Regions from separate parts of the Kitasatospora sp. NPDC006697 genome, predicted to be linked through region 3. Evidence: riboswitches for the same ligand, from Rfam matches in the RefSeq annotation. Region 3 holds a riboswitch; each other region holds the start of a gene.
The links. Region 3 has a riboswitch for thiamine pyrophosphate ahead of thiC (phosphomethylpyrimidine synthase ThiC). Riboswitches for the same ligand answer to the same signal wherever they lie in the genome.
Positions count from the first base shown of each region.

Region 1: another riboswitch for thiamine pyrophosphate. It lies ahead of ACFYNO_RS06580 (purine-cytosine permease family protein); the one in region 3 lies ahead of thiC (phosphomethylpyrimidine synthase ThiC).
Region 2: another riboswitch for thiamine pyrophosphate. It lies ahead of thiO (glycine oxidase ThiO); the one in region 3 lies ahead of thiC (phosphomethylpyrimidine synthase ThiC).

Region 1 is NZ_JBIAGU010000003.1:305,897-309,160, forward strand. It holds gene ACFYNO_RS06575 (glycerophosphodiester phosphodiesterase) at 1-155, opposite strand, end outside; gene ACFYNO_RS06580 (purine-cytosine permease family protein) at 220-1,584, opposite strand; TPP riboswitch at 1,577-1,726, opposite strand; gene ACFYNO_RS06585 (S1C family serine protease) at 1,975-3,264, shown strand, end outside.
Region 2 is NZ_JBIAGU010000001.1:604,795-608,058, reverse strand. It holds gene ACFYNO_RS02695 (thiazole synthase) at 1-500, opposite strand, end outside; gene thiS (sulfur carrier protein ThiS) at 503-712, opposite strand; gene thiO (glycine oxidase ThiO) at 709-1,863, opposite strand; TPP riboswitch at 1,855-1,967, opposite strand; gene ACFYNO_RS02680 (NAD(P)/FAD-dependent oxidoreductase) at 2,045-3,235, shown strand; gene ACFYNO_RS02675 (Rv2175c family DNA-binding protein) at 3,252-3,264, shown strand, end outside.
Region 3 is NZ_JBIAGU010000003.1:1,594-4,857, reverse strand. It holds gene ACFYNO_RS05245 (SPFH domain-containing protein) at 1-1,001, opposite strand, end outside; gene ACFYNO_RS05240 (hypothetical protein) at 1,189-1,410, opposite strand; TPP riboswitch at 1,557-1,691, shown strand; gene thiC (phosphomethylpyrimidine synthase ThiC) at 1,687-3,264, shown strand, end outside.

The sequences.
Region 1 (3,264 bases), 300 kb from region 3:
TCGCACTCCACCGCGTCCGCGCCCTCCGCCAGCGCCCGCCGGTACGCCGCCAGGGTGTGCTCGGGCAGCGCGGCGGAGGAGCCGCGGTGGGCGACCACCTGCACCTGCTCGGCGGTGCGGGAGCGGTCGGGGGCGGAGAGGTCCGGAGTCGTCACGCCCCCACCCTAGGGGGCGAAGATGACCGGCGTCCGACGCCCACCCCAACCCCGAGTGCCCAGGTCAGGCCTTGGGCAGGGCCCTGCCGAGGGCCAGCGTGGCCAGGCCCGCGACCAGGAAGGAGAAGAGCGAGGCCGAGGTCCACTCCTGCGGGGTGAAGTGCACCAGCGACTGCAGGCCGGTCCAGAAGCCGCTCCAGCCCTTGATGCCGGTCGGCGCCAGGAACTGGTAGGTGGCGAAGCCCAGCGCCCACGGGAGCAGCAGCAGCGGCCGGGAGGGCGCCTGCTGCCCCATGTCCCAGCCGCGCCGGCCGCGGCCGAGGAAGTAGTCCACCGCCAGCACCGCGAGCAGCGGCACGAAGACCGAGCCGATCAGGTAGAGGAAGTTGGAGTACCAGTCGGCGAACTGGTCGATCTGGCTGGCAACCACCGTCACCAGCAGGCCGATCCCGCCGGTCAGCAGCCGCCGGTCCACCCGGGGGAAGAGGTTGTGCAGCGACATCGCGGTCGAGTACACGTTGGCGAAGGACTGGTCCGCCTCGCGCAGCACCAGCACCAGCAGGAAGGCCCAGCCGGCCGCCACCCCGGTGAACGAGCCGAGCAGGTTCCGCGCGTCGCCCTGCGACTGCAGCAGCGCGATCAGGCCCAGCCCGTAGCACCAGACCTGGGCGACGGTGTAGCCGCTGAAGGTGCCCCAGAACGCGGACCGGGCGGTCCGCGAGTGCCGGGTGTAGTCGGCGGCCAGCGGCACGAAGGAGACCGAGACGGCGATGATCGCGTCGGTGGCGGAGAGGAAGCCGTGCCAGTTGCCCCGGCCCGGGTTCGGGATGTGGTGCCGGCCCAGCTGCACGGTGAAGTAGACCATCGCGATGCCCACCCCGATCGCCACGTACTTGCGCAGCGCCGCGATCGAGCCGAGCGGCCAGATCGTCAGCGCCGTGGTCAGCGCGCCCGCGGCCAGCACGAAGAGCCAGTGCCAGCCGCCGGTGCCGACCACGGTCTGGGCGCCGCTGGAGATTACCAGCAGCTCGTAGATGCCCCAGCCGACGCACTGCAGCACGTTCAGCACGGTCGGCAGGTAGGAGAGCCGGGTGCCGAACAGGCCGCGCAGTACGGCCATCGCGGGCGCGCCGGTGCGGGATCCGATCAGCGCGGCCACCGCGAGCATCGCGGTGCCGATCACCGTGCCCAGCACGATGGCGGTGGCCGCGGCGGTGATCGACAGCTCCTGGCCCTGCGCGCCGAGCACGGTGGCCGCGCTGGTGAAGCCGATCAGGCTGATCCCGAGGTTGGCCCAGAGCGCGAACTGGTCGCGGAAGCCCAGCGTGCGCGGCGGTGCGGTGTCCAGCACCAGCGGCGCCTCGGGGCGGCCGTGGGACGGGTGCTCCAGCACCGTCGTGGTGGCAGGGGAGGGTGAGGCGGCCGTCATGGCGGTTGCTCCCTACGCCGGCATTACCCGGACAGGTTCCGGCGGTCAGCGCTCCCTCGCCCGCACCGGCGGCTCCGCCATGGCGTACGGTTCGATCAGCGCACTCTCAGCCTGGTGGGTCCAAGCTCCCGCGTGTCAGTTTTGGCAGCGCAAGGGTAGCCCGCCGCAAGGATTCCGCCAAGGTGGGGCAAAGCGCCGTCCGGATCGCGGGACAGCACCTTCGGTCGAGGCCGATCGAGTGGTAACCGAGGAGCCCGGGGGGAGTCGTCCGCGGCTGTCGTCGGATCCGCCTAAGGATTCTTACCAGTTCTTCAGGCAGGCCCTTACGACATCCAGATCGGGCATGGGAAAAACTATGGGCCAAGGTCCTGTCAGCGATGGAGGTCGTCCGTGAGCACCGAGCACGAGAGTGGTTCCGCCGGACCGCAGGAGGGGCTGCCCTCCGGCGGTCACGGTGAGCCGGGGGGCACTCCGGCGGTCGGTGAGACACCGGCGGTGGCGGAGTCCGCCCCGACCCTGGCATTCGGCAAGGTGACCGCCCCGGAGCCGGCCGACCGGCCGGCGGCGCCGCCGGAGCCGGCTGCCCCGGCCGGGGCGGGCGAGGAGCCCACCGCGGTGATCGAGTACATCGACGCGCCGCCGCCGGTGGCGCCGGCTGCCGCGCCGGCCGCGCCGGCCGAGCCGCCGCGCTCGCCGTTCGCGCCGCCGGCGCCGTCCGCGCAGGCCGAGGCCGCGGCCCCTGCCGCCCCCGGCTACCTGGACGCCCCGCCGCCGGTGCTGCCGCCGGCGCCGGTGCAGCCGGCCCCCGCGGCCGAGTCCCCGGCCAACCCGTACGCGGCGCCCACCGCCCCGACCGCCATCTCGGCCGGCGTCCCCGCGGCCTCCGCGTTCGGCGCCGAGCCGCATCACCCCTTCGGCGCCGGCCACCCGGTCGGCGGCGACCCCTGGGGCGGCGGCGCGGGCGCGCCGGGCGGCCCCGGCTACCCGGGCTACCCCGGCGGCGAGCAGCCGTACGGCCAGCCGGTCCCGAAGAAGAAGGGCCGCGGCGGCCTGGTCGCCCTGGTGGCCGCGGTGGCGCTGGTGGCCGGCCTGGCCGGCGGCGTGGCCGGTGCCGCGATCAAGGGCAACAGCTCCGGCTCCTCCGGCAGCGCGGGCAGCAGCCACAGCAGCACCACGGTGGCGACCTCGGGCAACACCAGCAACCGCGCGGCCGACTCGGTCGCCGGGATCGCCGCCAAGGCGCTGCCCAGCACCGTCACCATCAAGGCGCAGGGCAGCAGCGAGTCCGGCACCGGCACCGGCTTCGTCTTCGACACCGAGGGCCACATCCTCACCAACAACCACGTGGTGGCCCCGGCCCAGGGCGGCGGCAAGCTGAGCGTCAAGTTCTCCGACGGCAGCAGCTACTCCGCCTCGGTGGTCGGCCAGGCCAAGGGCTACGACGTGGCCGTGATCAAGCTGGACAGCCCGCCGTCCGGCAAGCTGATCCCGCTGCCGCTGGCCGACTCGGACCAGGTGCAGGTCGGCGACACCACGGTCGCCATCGGCGCCCCGTTCGACCTGGAGGGCACCGTCACCTCCGGCATCGTCAGCGCCAAGAACCGCCCGGTCGCCTCCGGCGACGAGGCCGGCACCCAGGTCTCGTACATGAACGCCCTGCAGACCGACGCCTCGATCAAC
Region 2 (3,264 bases), on a different contig from region 3:
GGGTTGCGGATGCCCAGGCCGGAGCCGATCGGCGAGCCCAGCGGCATGATCGCGGCGCAGCCCACGTCCTCCAGCTTGCGGGCCAGTACCGGGTCGTCGTTGGTGTACGGCAGCACGGTGAAGCCGTCGTCCACCAGGGTCTCGGCGGCGTCCAGCAGCTCGATCGGGTCGGGCAGCAGGGTCCGCTCGTCGGCGATCACCTCCAGCTTCACCCAGGAGGTGCCCAGCGCCTCGCGGGCCAGCCGGGCCGTCAGCACGGCCTCGCCGGCGGTGAAGCAGCCGGCCGTGTTGGGCAGCACCCGGATGCTGTTGCGGGTCAGCACGTCCAGCACCGAGCCCTGGGTGCCCGGGTCGACCCGGCGCATCGCCACCGTGGTCAGCTCGGTGCCGGAGACCTGCAGCGCCTGCTCCAGCACCTCCAGGCTGGGGGCGCCGCCGGTGCCCATGATCAGCCGGGAGGAGAAGGCGGTGTCACCGATCAGGAACGGGTCGTCAGCCATGGTCAGCCTCCCTGGACGGCGGTCAGGATCTCCACCCGGTCGCCCGCGGTGAGCGGGGTCCGCGGCCAGCTGCCCCGCGGCACCACCGTCTCGTTGAGGGCGGCGGCCACGCCGGACGGGGCGGTGCTCAGCTCGGCGACCAGCTCGGCGAGGGTCGCCCCGGCGGGCACCTCGCGGGGCTCGCCGTTGACGGTGAGGGGGATCAGGCTCATTGCGGGCTCCTGGCGAAGCGGCTGGGGGAGAACGGGGCGGCGAGGGCGGGGACGGCGCCGGTCGCCAGCGTCTCGGCGAGCAGGTCGGCGGTGACCGGGGCGAGCAGCACGCCGTTGCGGTAGTGGCCGGTGGCGGCCAGCAGGCCGGGCAGCGCGGTGGGGCCGAGCAGCGGGGCGTTGTCGGGGGAGCCGGGGCGCAGCCCGGCCGAGGTCTCCACCAGCGGCAGCTCGGTGATCCCGGGCAGCAGCTCGTGGGCGTCCCGGAGCAGCTCGTAGACGCCGCCCGCGGTGACGGTGGTGTCGTGGCCCTGCTCCTCGGTGGTGGCGCCGACCACCAGCTCGCCGTCGGCCCGGGGCACCAGGTAGAGGTGCCCGCCGCGGACCACGGCACGCAGGTTGCGGGAGAGGAACGGACCGAAGGCGGGCGGCATCCGCAGCCGCAGGATCTGCCCCTTGACCGGGCGCACCGGCGGCAGCACGCCCTCGGGCAGGCCGGGCAGCAGGTGGCTGCGGCAGCCTGCGGCAAGCACGGTGCGGCCGGCGGCCAGCCGCTCGCCGGCGTCGGTCAGCACCCCGGCCGCCCGGCCGTCCTCGACCAGCAGCTCGGCGGCCGCGGCCCGGTGCAGTCGCACGCCGGACCGCTCGCAGGCGGCCAGCAGGGCGGTGAGCAGCCGGCGGCCGTCCACCTGGTGGTCGTCGGCCACATGCAGGCCGCCGCGCACGCCCGGGGCCAGCATCGGCTCGAGCTTGCGGGCCTCCCGGCCGGTCAGCCACCGGGAGTCCAGGCCGAGCCGCTGGTGGAAGGCGTGCAGCTCGCCCAGCTCGGCCTTGTCGTCGGCGTCCAGCGCCACGGCCAGGGTGCCGGTGGCCCGGTAGCCGGTCTCCAGGCCGCCGCTGGCCTCGGCGAGCTCGGCGCAGAAGTCGGCATAGCGGACGTTGGAGGCGATGCCCAGGCGCAGCAGCGGCTCCTCGCCGTACTGCAGCTCGGTGACCGGGGCCAGCATGCCGGCCGCCACCTGCGCGGCACCGCCGCCGGGCACCGGGTCCAGCACGGTGACGGCGAGCCCGCGCTGCGCCGTCCGCCAGGCGGTGGCGAGGCCGATGATGCCGCCGCCGACCACCAGCACGTCGGGCACGGGAAGGCGTGCCAAAGCGATTCTCCCTTCGCCGGAATGACCCGGATCAGGTTCGGACGGTCGCGGGCCGCCGCAGCCCGCCTCTCAGCCCGGTGCGCCGGGCTCCCGTGAGGACAGCCCCACCATAACGCCGGGTGACTTCTCCCCTGTAGCCGCTCTCGAGGGCCGGAACGAGGGTGCTCGCTACAGTGGCCGGGTGACGGATCAGCGAGCAGTGATCATCGGCGCCGGACTGGCGGGGGCACAGTGCGCGATCGGGCTGCGGGAGGGCGGCTGGACCGGCCCGGTCACCCTGGTCGGGGCCGAACCGCACCGGCCCTACGACCGGCCCCCGCTCTCCAAGGGCGTGCTGTCGGGCGAGATCGAGGGCACCGAGTTCGAGCTGGACTGGGAGCGGCTGGACGTCGAGCTGCTGCTCGGCCGCACCGCCACCGGCCTGGCCCCCGGTGAGCTGGCCACCGACGCCGGCCCGGTCGGCTACGACCACCTGGTGATCGCCACCGGCGCCGCCGCCGTCACCCTGCCCGGCGCCGTCCGCGCCCTGCGCACCGTGGACGACTCCCGGGCGATCCGCGCCGAGCTGCGGCCGGGCCTGCGCCTGGTGCTGGTGGGCGCCGGCTGGATCGGCGCCGAGACCGCCACCGCCGCCAAGGCCCTGGGCTGTGAGGTCACCGTGCTGGAGGCCGCCGCCGCGCCGCTGGCCGGGGCGCTGCCCGCCGAGCTGACCGCGCCGATGGTGCGCTGGTACGCCGAGGCCGGGGTGGACCTGCGGCTCGGCGCCCGGGTCGCCGCCGTCGAGCCCGGCGCCGTCCGGCTGGCCGACGGCACCGAGCTGGCCGCCGACCTGGTGGTGGTCGGCATCGGCGCCCGCCCCGACACCCGCTGGCTGGCCGGCAGCGGCCTGGAGCTGGACCGCACCGGCGCCGTGCTCGCCGACGACCGGCTGCGCACCTCGCTGCCCGGCGTCTGGGCGGCCGGCGACTGCGTCAGCTACCCCTCGGCCCGCTCCGGCGAGCGGATCACCGTGCAGCACTGGGACCACGCGCTGCGCTCCGGCCGGGCGGTGGCCGCCGGGCTGCTCGGCGCCGACCAGCCCTACGACCCGGTGCCGTACTTCTGGTCGGAGCAGTTCGGGCGGATGGTGCAGTACGTCGGCCGGCACCGCGACGGCGACGAACTGCTCTGGCGCGGCTCGCCGGACCAGCCCGCCTGGACGGCGCTCTGGCTGCGCGAGGGCGCGCTGAGCGCGGTGCTGACCGTCGGCAGCCCGCGAGATTTCGCCCAGGGGAGGCGGCTGGTGGAGCACGGCACGCTGATCGATCCGGCGCTCGCCGCCGACCCCGCGGTGCCGCTCAAGACGGCGGTTGGTGCGGTCGCGGCCGGATAGGTGGCAGGCTGGTGCCGTGAGTAGTGAGA
Region 3 (3,264 bases):
TTGACCCGGTTGGCCTCGGCGCCGGCCTTCAGCTCGGTCTCCTTGGCCTGCGCCTGGGCGGCCGAGATCCGGGCGTCGCGCTCGGCCTCGGCGTGGGTGCGGACCTCGTAGGCCCGGGCGTCGGCCGGCTTGCGCACCTCGGCCTGCAGCTGCTGCTCCTTGCGCAGACCCTCCAGCTCGGCGACCTTGGTCTCCTGGACCACGACCTCCTGCCGGGCGGCGGCCTGGGCGAGCGGGCCGGCCTGCAGCGCGCGGGCCGCGGCGGTGTCCATCTCGGCCTGGTAGCCGGCCTGCTGGATACCGGAGTTGCGGGTCGCCTCGGCCTTGCGGGCGAACGCCTCCTGCTCGGCCTCGGTGGCCGCCCGGTCGGCCGCGGCGGCCGCGATCCGGGCGTCCCGCTGGACGGCGGCGGCGTGCGGGGCGGCCAGGTTGGTGATGTAGCCGGTCGGGTCCAGGATCTCCTGGATCTGCAGCGAGTCGATGATCAGGCCGAGCTTCTCCATCTCGGAGCCGGAGGCGGCCCGGGTCTCGCCGGTCAGCCGCTCGCGGTCGCGGATCATCTCCTCGACCGTCAGACCGCCGACGATGGAGCGCAGGTGGCCGGCGAAGACGTTGTGCACCCGCTGACCCATGAACTTCTGCTGGTCCAGGAAGCGCCGGGCGGCGTTGGCGATGGAGACCGTGTCGTCGCCGACCTTGAAGATCACCACGCCCCTGACCTGGACCGGGATGCCCTGCGAGGTGACGCACTCGACGTCCAGGTCGGCCTCGTTGAGGTCCAGCGAGAGCTTGCGCACGGTCTGGATGCCGGGGGTCACCAGGGTCCCGCGGCCGGTGACGACCCGGAAGCCGAGCCCCTCGCCGACGCCCTCGGTGCGGTGCTTGGACCCGGAGATGATCAGTGCCTCGTTGGGCTCGGCGACCCGCCAGCAGAGCTTGAAGAGAACGATCAGGATTATGAGGGCGGCGACGACGGCCCCCGCGATGGTGCCGATCAGCATCGGCTTGTTCCCCCTTCAGGGCGCACCGCTCCGTGGCTGCGCTCGGTTGTGCAGGATTGCGCGGAACGCGGTGGCGAATGGGATTCTGCGCCTCGCCCTCCGCGGTTGGGAAGCCGGTGGTGGTGTGTCGGCGGAGGTTGTCACGCACTGGTGACGAACCGCGGACGGTTCGTGTGCCGACCCGGCGTCAGCCGCCCGCGCTCAGGGGGGTGAGCGGCGCGACGAAGACCGTGCGCGGCGGCTGGTACTCGACCACCACCACCTGGGTGCCGAGCGGCAGCGGCTCGCCGGGCACCGCCAGGTAGGCCAGGAAGGCCTCGCTGCCGACCCGCTCCGGCACGTGCACCAGCACCTCGCCGACCAGGCCCGCGCCGATCTTGCCGGTGACCCGGCCGGTGTATCCGATCATCGTGGCTCCCCCGTTCCGTGACTGACCCCCAGTGTGCGCCCGGGCACCGACGGCGCGACAGGGCGGGGGCCGTCCGCCCCTCGAGGCCCACTGGACGCTCCGCTGAGCTGCGGCTACCGTGTGGGACGTCTTTGGGCAGGCACTTCCGCCTGCCGAACGGGAGCTCGGAGCACCGGGCTGAGAGGGCGCTGACCGGCACGTCGACGGACGGGTCGAAGGCTGCGCCGACCGCAGGAACCTGACCGGGTAATGCCGGCGTAGGGAGTAGAAGGTCTGATGACCAGCATCGATGACGCACGCCTGTCCGCTGCCGGAACGTCCGTGAGCAGCGCGGCCACCGGGTACCCGACCCCGGCCTGGCGCAAGGCCTACCGCGAGGGCAGCCGCCCCGACCTGCGGGTGCCCTACCGCGAGGTCCACCTCACCAACGGCGCCACCGTCCCGCTGTACGACACCTCCGGCCCGTACACCGACCCCGAGTACCGGGCCGACGTGCGCCGCGGCCTGCCCGCGCTGCGCGACTCCTGGATCCGCCAGCGCGGCGACGTCGAGGAGTACGACGGCCGCGAGGCCCGCCCGGAGGACGACGGCATCCGCCACACCTCGCCGCGCGGCGGCGACCTGCGCAACCTGGACGCCGTCTTCCCCGGCCGCCCGCGCCGCCCGCTGCGCGCCCGGGACGGCGCCGCGGTCACCCAACTCGCTTATGCCAAGCGGGGGATCATCACCCCGGAGATGGAGTTCATCGCGCTGCGGGAGGGCCTGGAGGCGGAGTTCGTCCGGGCCGAGGTGGCCCGCGGACGGGCGGTGATCCCGCTCAACGTCAACCACCCGGAGGTGGAGCCGGCCATCATCGGCACCAACTTCCTGGTGAAGATCAACGCCAACATCGGCAACTCCGCGGTCACCTCCTCGATCGAGGAGGAGGTGGAGAAGATGACCTGGGCCACCCGCTGGGGCGCCGACACCGTCATGGACCTCTCCACCGGCCGCAACATCCACACCACCCGCGAGTGGATCCTGCGCAACTCCCCGGTGCCGATCGGCACCGTGCCGCTCTACCAGGCGCTGGAGAAGGTGGACGGCAGGGCCGAGGAGCTGAGCTGGGACGTCTACCGCGACACCGTCATCGAGCAGTGCGAGCAGGGCGTGGACTACATGACCGTGCACGCCGGCGTGCTGCTGCGGTACGTCCCGCTGACCGCCCGCCGCAAGACCGGCATCGTCTCGCGCGGCGGCTCGATCATGGCCGCCTGGTGCCTGGCGCACCACCAGGAGAACTTCCTCTACAGCAACTTCGAGGAGCTCTGCGACATCCTGCGCGCCTACGACGTCACCTTCTCGCTCGGCGACGGCCTGCGCCCGGGCTCGACGGCGGACGCCAACGACGAGGCCCAGTTCGCCGAGCTCCAGACCCTCGGCGAGCTCGGCCGGATCGCCCGCGACCGCGACGTCCAGGTGATGATCGAGGGCCCGGGCCACGTGGCGATGAACAAGATCAAGGAGAACATGGATCTCCAGAAGGAGATCTGCGACGAGGCCCCGTTCTACACCCTGGGCCCGCTCACCACCGACGTGGCGCCCGGCTACGACCACATCACCTCGGGCATCGGCGCCGCGATGATCGCCTGGTGGGGCACCGCGATGCTCTGCTACGTCACGCCCAAGGAGCACCTGGGCCTGCCCAACCGCGACGACGTCAAGACCGGCGTGATCACCTACAAGATCGCCGCCCACGCCGCCGACCTCGCCAAGGGCCACCCCGGCGCCTCCGCCTGGGACGACGCCCTCTCCGAGGCCCGCTTCGAGTTCCGCTGGGAGGACCAGTTCAACCTGGCCCTCGACCCGGAGACC